2 regions of the Actinoplanes sp. SE50/110 genome follow, and region 1 is predicted to be linked to the other one. Evidence: riboswitches for the same ligand, from Rfam matches in the RefSeq annotation. Region 1 holds a riboswitch; the other holds the start of a gene.
What was found. Region 1 has a riboswitch for S-adenosylhomocysteine ahead of ACSP50_RS27035 (adenosine deaminase). Riboswitches for the same ligand answer to the same signal wherever they lie in the genome.
Positions count from the first base shown of each region.

Region 2: another riboswitch for S-adenosylhomocysteine. It lies ahead of ahcY (adenosylhomocysteinase); the one in region 1 lies ahead of ACSP50_RS27035 (adenosine deaminase).

Region 1 is NZ_LT827010.1:6,033,401-6,037,205, forward strand. Features, by position in the region: gene ACSP50_RS27025 (bifunctional diguanylate cyclase/phosphodiesterase) at 1-1,101, shown strand, start outside; gene ACSP50_RS27030 (hypothetical protein) at 1,159-1,596, shown strand; S-adenosyl-L-homocysteine riboswitch at 1,730-1,806, shown strand; gene ACSP50_RS27035 (adenosine deaminase) at 1,859-2,890, shown strand; gene ACSP50_RS27040 (NAD(P)/FAD-dependent oxidoreductase) at 3,024-3,805, opposite strand, start outside.
Region 2 is NZ_LT827010.1:590,254-594,058, reverse strand. Features, by position in the region: gene ACSP50_RS02610 (LacI family DNA-binding transcriptional regulator) at 1-75, opposite strand, end outside; gene ACSP50_RS02605 (hypothetical protein) at 159-1,007, shown strand; S-adenosyl-L-homocysteine riboswitch at 1,040-1,120, shown strand; gene ahcY (adenosylhomocysteinase) at 1,140-2,600, shown strand; gene ACSP50_RS02595 (DUF4142 domain-containing protein) at 2,677-3,198, shown strand; gene ACSP50_RS02590 (Na+/H+ antiporter) at 3,236-3,805, shown strand, end outside.

The DNA of each region.
Region 1 (3,805 bases):
GTGGCGGTCGCGCTGAGCGCCGCGCACGGCCCCGGCGACCTGGCCGCCCGTCTCGACGGCGACCAGTTCCTGGTGCTGCTCGGCGACCTGCCGGCCGGCCACACCCCGCAGTCGATGGGCCGGCACATCGCGGCCGGTCTGCGCGGCCCGCACACCGTCGACGGCCTGCCGATCGGCGTCGAGGTCAGCATCGGCGTCAGCCCCGCCGACCACCACGACATCCAGGTCGTCCAGCGCCGCGCCGCGGCCGCCATGCGCCGCGCCAAGCAGGACCGCACCGGCGTCGTCTCCTGGACCCCCGGCCTGGACTCCACCCAGCGTGTCGACCTGCGCCAGCTCACCGAGCTGCGCACCGGCCTGAAGAGCGGCCACCTGCGCCTGCACTACCAGCCGCTGCACGACGCCGTCACCCGCGAGATCAACGGCGTCGAGGCCCTGGTCCGCTGGCAGCACCCGCAGCGCGGCCTGCTGCCCCCGGGCGTGTTCCTGCCCGACGCGGAACGTTCCGACGTCATCCTGGAACTCACCGACTGGGTGCTGGCCGAAGCCCTGCACCAGGCCGCCCTGTGGAAACGGGCCGGTCACCACGTGCCCGTCTCGGTCAACCTGCCGGCCGCCTACCTGGCCCAGGCCCGCGCCGTACCCACCATCCTGGCCATGCTCGACCTCGAACAGCTCCCCGCCGAACTGCTCACCGTCGAGATCACCGAGACCGCCGTGCTGGCCCGCCCCGACGAGGTCGCCGCCCAGCTGGCCGACCTGCGCCTGCGCGGCGTCCGGGTGGCCATCGACGACTTCGGCACCGGCTACACGTCGCTGGGCCTGCTCCCCCGCCTGCCCATCGACGAATTGAAGATCGACCGCTCGTTCGTCGTCCAGATGCACGACTCCCCGGCGCACGCCACGATCATCGACTCGGTGATCGCCATCGCGAAGGCCCTCGGCATGAAGGTCGTCGCCGAGGGCGTCGAGGACGAACCCACCGCGGCCGACCTGGCCCGGGCCGGCGTCGACCTGTTGCAGGGCTACCACCTCAACCGCCCCACCCCACCCGACGCGGTCCCGCTCCTCCCGGCCCGGCCTCTGCTCACGGTCCTCTGAAACCCGACGTGCGGGGGGACGACCCGAAATTCACCCGCGGCGTAGGCGCTCGATCAGGTGCTCCTTGATCACTGGCGGACCCGGATCGCCGAGCCCCGGCCCGTCGATGCCGCCGCAGCACGGGCGATCCCCATGCACCCCCTGCGCCGGATCACCACCGAGCTCGGTGCCGGCTTCCGATTCCTCTCCGGAAGTCCGCCGCTGCGACGCGTGACGCTCGCCAGCGTCCTCGCGGCCTTCGCCGTCGGCGGCGGCGGCGATGCGACCGGCTACGCCGTCATCAGCCAGGGTCTGCACCGCGCACCGCAGTTCACCGGGCCGCAGACCGCCGGCCTCGCCCTCGGCGCCGTCCTCATCGCCGTCCTCGACTACCGTCTGGTGCTCGTCGGTGCGGGTCTCTGTCTACTGGTCGCGGCCGCGGCTCTCCGCCGTACGAAAGTCCCGGAGGAGCCGTCGGAGACGGCGGCGGCCGCCGAGATCACCACCAGCCGCTGACCCGGCTCATCCGTCTGCGCGGCGCCGTCGCCCCTCGTCATCACGCTCGGCTCGGGCTGCTCACCGGTTTCGTTTCCGGAGGGACCCGGTGGGCGGATTGCCGCGCAGAGCGGGCCTTGTTAGCGTCCGGGTGCGGGTCGAGGGGCGCTGCGACGGATGTTTCATCCGCCACGCTCGGCCTGTCCCTGGTCGCAAGGGCGCCTCCCGCCGGAGGCTGCCCTGGACGCGTGCCCCCGGCGGACGACCTGTGGGGGACGCATTCATGGCATCGGACCTGACCGGATTCATCGCCGGCCTGCCCAAGGTGGAGCTGCACGTGCACCACGTCGGCTCGGCGACACCGCGGACCGTGGCGCGTCTGGCCGAGCGGCACGCCGGGAGCACCTCGGTGCCGGCCGACCCGGCCCTGCTCGCGGAGTACTTCACCTTCACCGACTTCGCGCATTTCATCGAGGTGTATCTGTCGGTTGTGGATCTGATCCGCGACGCCGAGGACGTGGCCACGCTCACCTACGACATCGGCGCCGGTCTGGCCGGGCAGTCGGTGCGGTACGCGGAGCTGACGCTGACCCCGTACTCCTCGGTGGTCCGCGGCATCCCGGCCGAGGCGTACTGCGAGGCGGTGGAGGACGCCCGGCGACGGGTCGCCCGTGACCACGGCGTGGAACTGCGCTGGTGTTTCGACATTCCCGGCGAGCCGACCATGACCGGCGCCGACGTGACCCTCGACGTGGCGCTCCGGCAGCGGCCGGACGGCCTGGTCAGCTTCGGGCTGGGCGGCCCGGAAGCCGGCATCTCCCGGGAGAGTTACGCCGGCCATTTCGCCGCCGCGCGGGCCGCCGGGCTGCGCAGCGTGCCGCACGCCGGCGAGTCGACCGGCCCGCAGACCGTCTGGGACGCGCTGCACCACCTCGGCGCGGAACGCATCGGCCACGGCATCGCCGCCGCGCGCGATCCGGAACTGATGGCCTACCTGCGCGAGCACGACATCGCCCTGGAGGTCTGCCCGACCTCCAACGTCTGCACCCGGTCGGTGCCGTCCCTGGCCGAGCATCCCCTCCCGGCACTGGTCGCGGCCGGGGTGCCGGTCACCGTCAACTCCGACGACCCGCCGATGTTCTCCACCACCCTCAACCACGAGTATCAGGTGGCCGCGGACCTGCTCGGCCTGGACGAGCACGGCGTCGCCGACCTGGCCCGGCAGGCGGTCCGCTACTCGTTCCTCGACGCCACGGGCAGGTCCGCCCTGCTCACCGAGATCGACACCTACGTCACCGCCACGACCGCGCGCTGAGTCCGGGCACCGCCGGGCCCCGCTGGCTGGTCCGGCAGCCGGTCAGCCCCACGACGGCGGGACGGCCGGCGCCCGGCGGCGCGACGCCCGACGCGGTCCCGGGCATGCGGTGGCGGTGAGCCGTCGCGGCCGGTCACCGGAAGTCGGCCGGGTTCAGGCGGGCGGTGCGGCGGCGGTATTCGGCGGCCATTCCGGGCCAGTTGGTCACGATGCGGCCGGACGCGGTGCGGTACCAGCTCTGGCAGGCCGCCCAGACACTTCCGGCGAGCCGGCCCTGCATTTCCTCGTCGTAGGCGGCGGCCACCTCCGGGCGTACCTCCAGCGGTTGCCGGCTCCGCGCGATCCGCCGGACGGCCTGCGCGATCCAGCGGGCCTGGGCCTCGTGGAAGAAGACCACGGACGTGTTCCCGGTGTTCGTGTTCGGGCCGTACACCAGGAACATGTTGGGAAATCCCGGAACGGCCATTCCCAGGTACGCGTGTGCCCCGTCCCGCCACGCCTCGTCCAGCGAGGTCCCGGCGCGGCCGGTGACCCGGATCGGGACCAGGAAGTCGGTGGCCGCGAAGCCGGTGCCGTAGACGATCACGTCGCACGGATGGTCGGCACCGTCCGCGGTGCGGATGCCGTTCTCGGTCACCTCGACGATCTTCTCGGTGACCAGGTCGACGTCGGGGCGGGCCAGCGCCGGATACCAGGCGTTGGTGAACAGCACCCGTTTGCAGCCCATCGGCTCGTCCGGGGTGACCTTGCGGCGCAGTTCCGGGTCGCGTACCTGCCAACGGCGCTGGGCCCGGGACAGCCCGTGCAGCAGCGCGCCGGCGGCCCGGTTGCCGGTCACCGCAAGCCCGGTCACCACGGTCATCAGCCACGTTCCGGCGCGGGACGGCGCCATCAGGACGGGGGCCATCTCGTACA
Region 2 (3,805 bases), 3.8 Mb from region 1:
CAGCACGCGGTCGACGGTGGCCGGGCTGAGACCGGCCCGGAGGGCGATCTCCCGGATCCGGTGGGGCTGCTTCACGACGTACAGGATGATGGGTTTCTGAGGTGGCATGGAAGGTCTTTGATGTCATTGCGCCCCATCGCGTGACGTAACCTCCCCACGTGCGCGTGATCTCCCGCTGGGCCGACGGCGGCGTCGAAGTCTTCGACGAGTCCCTCGAGCCCTGCCGATCCTTCCCGGTTCCGCCCGAGGTCGAGGGCTGGGCGGTGCCGGCGAGCCGGGACAGCCTGATCCATGCGATCGGCAACACGGTGATCCGGATCGGCCCGGGCGCCGAGGAACGGTGGCGCTGCGATCTCAGCCTGCGTGAACGGCCGACGGCTTGGCCCAGCGCCGTCACCCTGTCCGCGGACGAGACCCGGATCTGGGTCTACGCCCCGGGCCGGGAGGACGGCCACGACGCCTGGTTCGTGCTCGACGCCGGCACCGGCCGGGAGATCCGGCGGTACCGGCTGCCGACCGGTGGCCAGCGAGGACAGCAGTTCCCGGTCCGTGACGGCAGCATGCTGCTCAGCGTCAGCCGCGGCCAGGACGGCTGGGCGACCTACCGCGCCGGGCCGGACGGCACCGTGCACGACTACGCCTGGGATGACCGCGCCCTGGTCGACCTCTCCCCCGACCAGCGGCAGTTCATGACCGTGGACCACTGGCAGGAGGACGTCGCCTTCCACGACTTCGCCGATGGCGCGGTGCGCTTCCGGATCGGCGCCGAAGCCTTCGGGCTGGACCGGCCGGACGTGGAATACGCCGGCGGATATCTGGACGACGAGACCGCGATCGTGGTCGCCGTCGCCGACGACGACTCGTGGCGGCACTTCCGGGTCGGTGCCCGCACCGGAGAGGTGCTGGGTGACCTGGGAATCATGACGATCGACGAGTATGACCTCCAGCCGCTCGGCGACGGGACCTATGTCATCACCGACACCGACGGAACTCTCAGGCGCATGTGATCAAGCGCCGAAGAAGATAAAGTAGTCACCGCCTATCCGAGAGGCGCTGCAACGGACAGCGAAGTCCGCCACGCTCGGGTGCGGTGTTGTTGACGTAAGGGCGCCTCCTGATGAGGGAGGAGCCCTCTTTTCATGAGCGACAAACTTCGATCCGTCAACGGTCTCGACTTCGCGATCGCCGACATCAACCTGGCCGAGGCCGGCCGCCACCAGCTGCGGCTGGCCGAGCACGAGATGCCCGGCCTGATGTCGCTGCGCGCCGAGTTCGGTGAGTCGAAGCCGCTGGCCGGCGCCCGGATCGCCGGTTCGCTGCACATGACCGTGCAGACCGCCGTGCTGATCGAGACGCTGGTCGCGCTCGGCGCCGAGGTCCGCTGGGTGTCCTGCAACATCTTCTCGACGCAGGACGAGGCGGCGGCCGCCGTCGCGGTCGGCCCGACCGGCACGGTCGACGCCCCGGCGGGTGTCCCGGTGTTCGCCTGGAAGGGCGAGACGCTGGAGGAGTACTGGTGGGCGACCACCCAGCTGTTCGACTTCGGCAACGGCCGGGGCCCGAACATGATCCTCGACGACGGCGGTGACGCCACCCTGCTGGTGCACAAGGGTGTCGAGTTCGAGGCGGCGGGCGCGGTCCCGCAGACCACCGAGGCCGACTCACACGAGTACTCGATCATCCTGGACACGCTGCGGGCGAGCCTGGCCGAGGACCCGCAGCGGTTCACCCGGATCGCCGCCGAGATCCGCGGTGTCACCGAGGAGACCACGACCGGTGTGGCCCGGCTGTACAAACTGGCCAAGGAGGGCACCCTGCTCTTCCCGGCGATCAACGTCAACGACGCGGTCACCAAGAGCAAGTTCGACAACAAGTACGGCATCCGGCACTCGCTGGTCGACGGCCTGAACCGGGCGACCGACGTGATGCTGGGCGGCAAGCTGGCCGTGGTCTGCGGTTACGGCGACGTCGGCAAGGGCTCGGCGGAGACGCTGCGCGGCCAGGGTGCCCGCGTCGTGGTGACCGAGGTCGACCCGATCTGCGCGCTGCAGGCGGCGATGGACGGCATGCAGGTGGTCCGCCTGGAGGACGTGGTCGGCGAGGCGGACATCTTCGTCACCACCACCGGCGGCACCGACATCATCCGGGTCGAGCACCTGCAGGCGATGAAGCACAACGCGATCGTCGGCAATGTCGGCCACTTCGACGACGAGATCGACATGGCCGGCCTGGCCAAGGTCCCGGGCGTCGAGAAGGTGGAGATCAAGCCGCAGGTGCACGAGTGGCGCTTCCCGGACGGCCACTCGGTGATCATCCTGTCCGAGGGCCGGCTGATGAACCTGGGCAACGCCACCGGCCACCCCAGCTTCGTCATGTCGAACTCGTTCACCAACCAGGTGATGGCGCAGATCGAGCTGTGGACCAAGCCCGGCGAGTACGCGAAGCAGGTCTTCGTGCTGCCGAAGCACCTGGACGAGAAGGTCGCGCGGCTGCACCTGGACGCGCTGGGTGTGCGCCTGACGACGCTGACCAAGAAGCAGGCGGAGTACCTGGGCGTCGACGTCGAGGGTCCGTTCAAGCCGGAGCACTACCGCTACTGAGTTATAAGCAGTAAATAGTTCCCCTATGTCGGTTTTCTCGCGGTTAATCTGCGGCTTCCGACATAGGGGGATTTTCATGCGACGTATCTTCACCGCCTTCGGCCTGACCGCCGCGATGCTGCTGCCGCTGACCACCGCGTCAGCGGCGAAGGCGGCCCCGGCCCGCCTCGATCCGGACGCGGCCTTCCTGCGCACCGCCCACCAGGGCGACCTCGCCCAGATCGCGATCGGCCGACTGGCCGTCCAGCGCTCGGCGAACCCGGTCATCCGCCACCTGGGCACGCGCTTCGCGGCGGACAGCACCCGCCTCGACACCGCCGTCCGGGCCACCGCCCAGCGCCTGCACGTCCGCCTGGACGCCGCCCCGAACGCCACCGTCCAGCAGAGTCTGGCGGCTTTCGAAACCGCGCAGGGCCCGGCCTTCGACCGGTTGTTCCTGACCGGCCAGACCGGACTGCACGCCCAGGCCGCCCACCTGATCCGCGCCGAACTCACCGATGGTGACGAGCCGGCCGTCCAGCAGATCGCTCGCCGCGCGTTGCCGCTGATCAAAAGGCATCGGCTCGCCCTGAAAAATCTGGGTAACAAGATCCGCTGAATTATCCAACCGGCGCGGGATAACGAAGAATAGGCAGATGAGCCACGAGGAGACCCTTCTTTTCGGTCTGGTGGCCATCACGATCATCGTGATCATCGTGGTGGTGCGCTGGATCTCCGGGAAGACCGGCCTGCCCGCCGCCGTCCTGCTGACCGTCATCGGTATCGCCTATACCCGCCTGCCCGGCAAGAACATCGAAATCGATCCGGATCTGATTCTTACCTTCATCCTGCCGCCGCTGCTCTACACCGCGGCGCTGGATTCGTCTCTGCTGGACATCCGGCGCAACCTGCGCACCGTGATCAGCCTCTCGGTGGCCCTGGTGATCGTCACCGCGCTCCTGGTCGGCCTCGGTTTCTCCCTGTGGGTGACCGGGGTCGGCCTGGCCGCGGGCATCGCCCTGGGCGCCGCGGTGGCCCCACCCGATCCGGTCGCCGCGCTGGCGGTGGGCCGCAAGGCCGGCCTGCCCACCAACCTGATCACCCTGATCCAGGGCGAGGGCCTGCTCAACGACGCGACCGCGCTCACCATCCTGCTGGTCGCCCGGGACGTGGCGATCGGCGCCGAGCACTTCTCGGTCAATGCCACGGTCGGCCGGTTCGTGCTT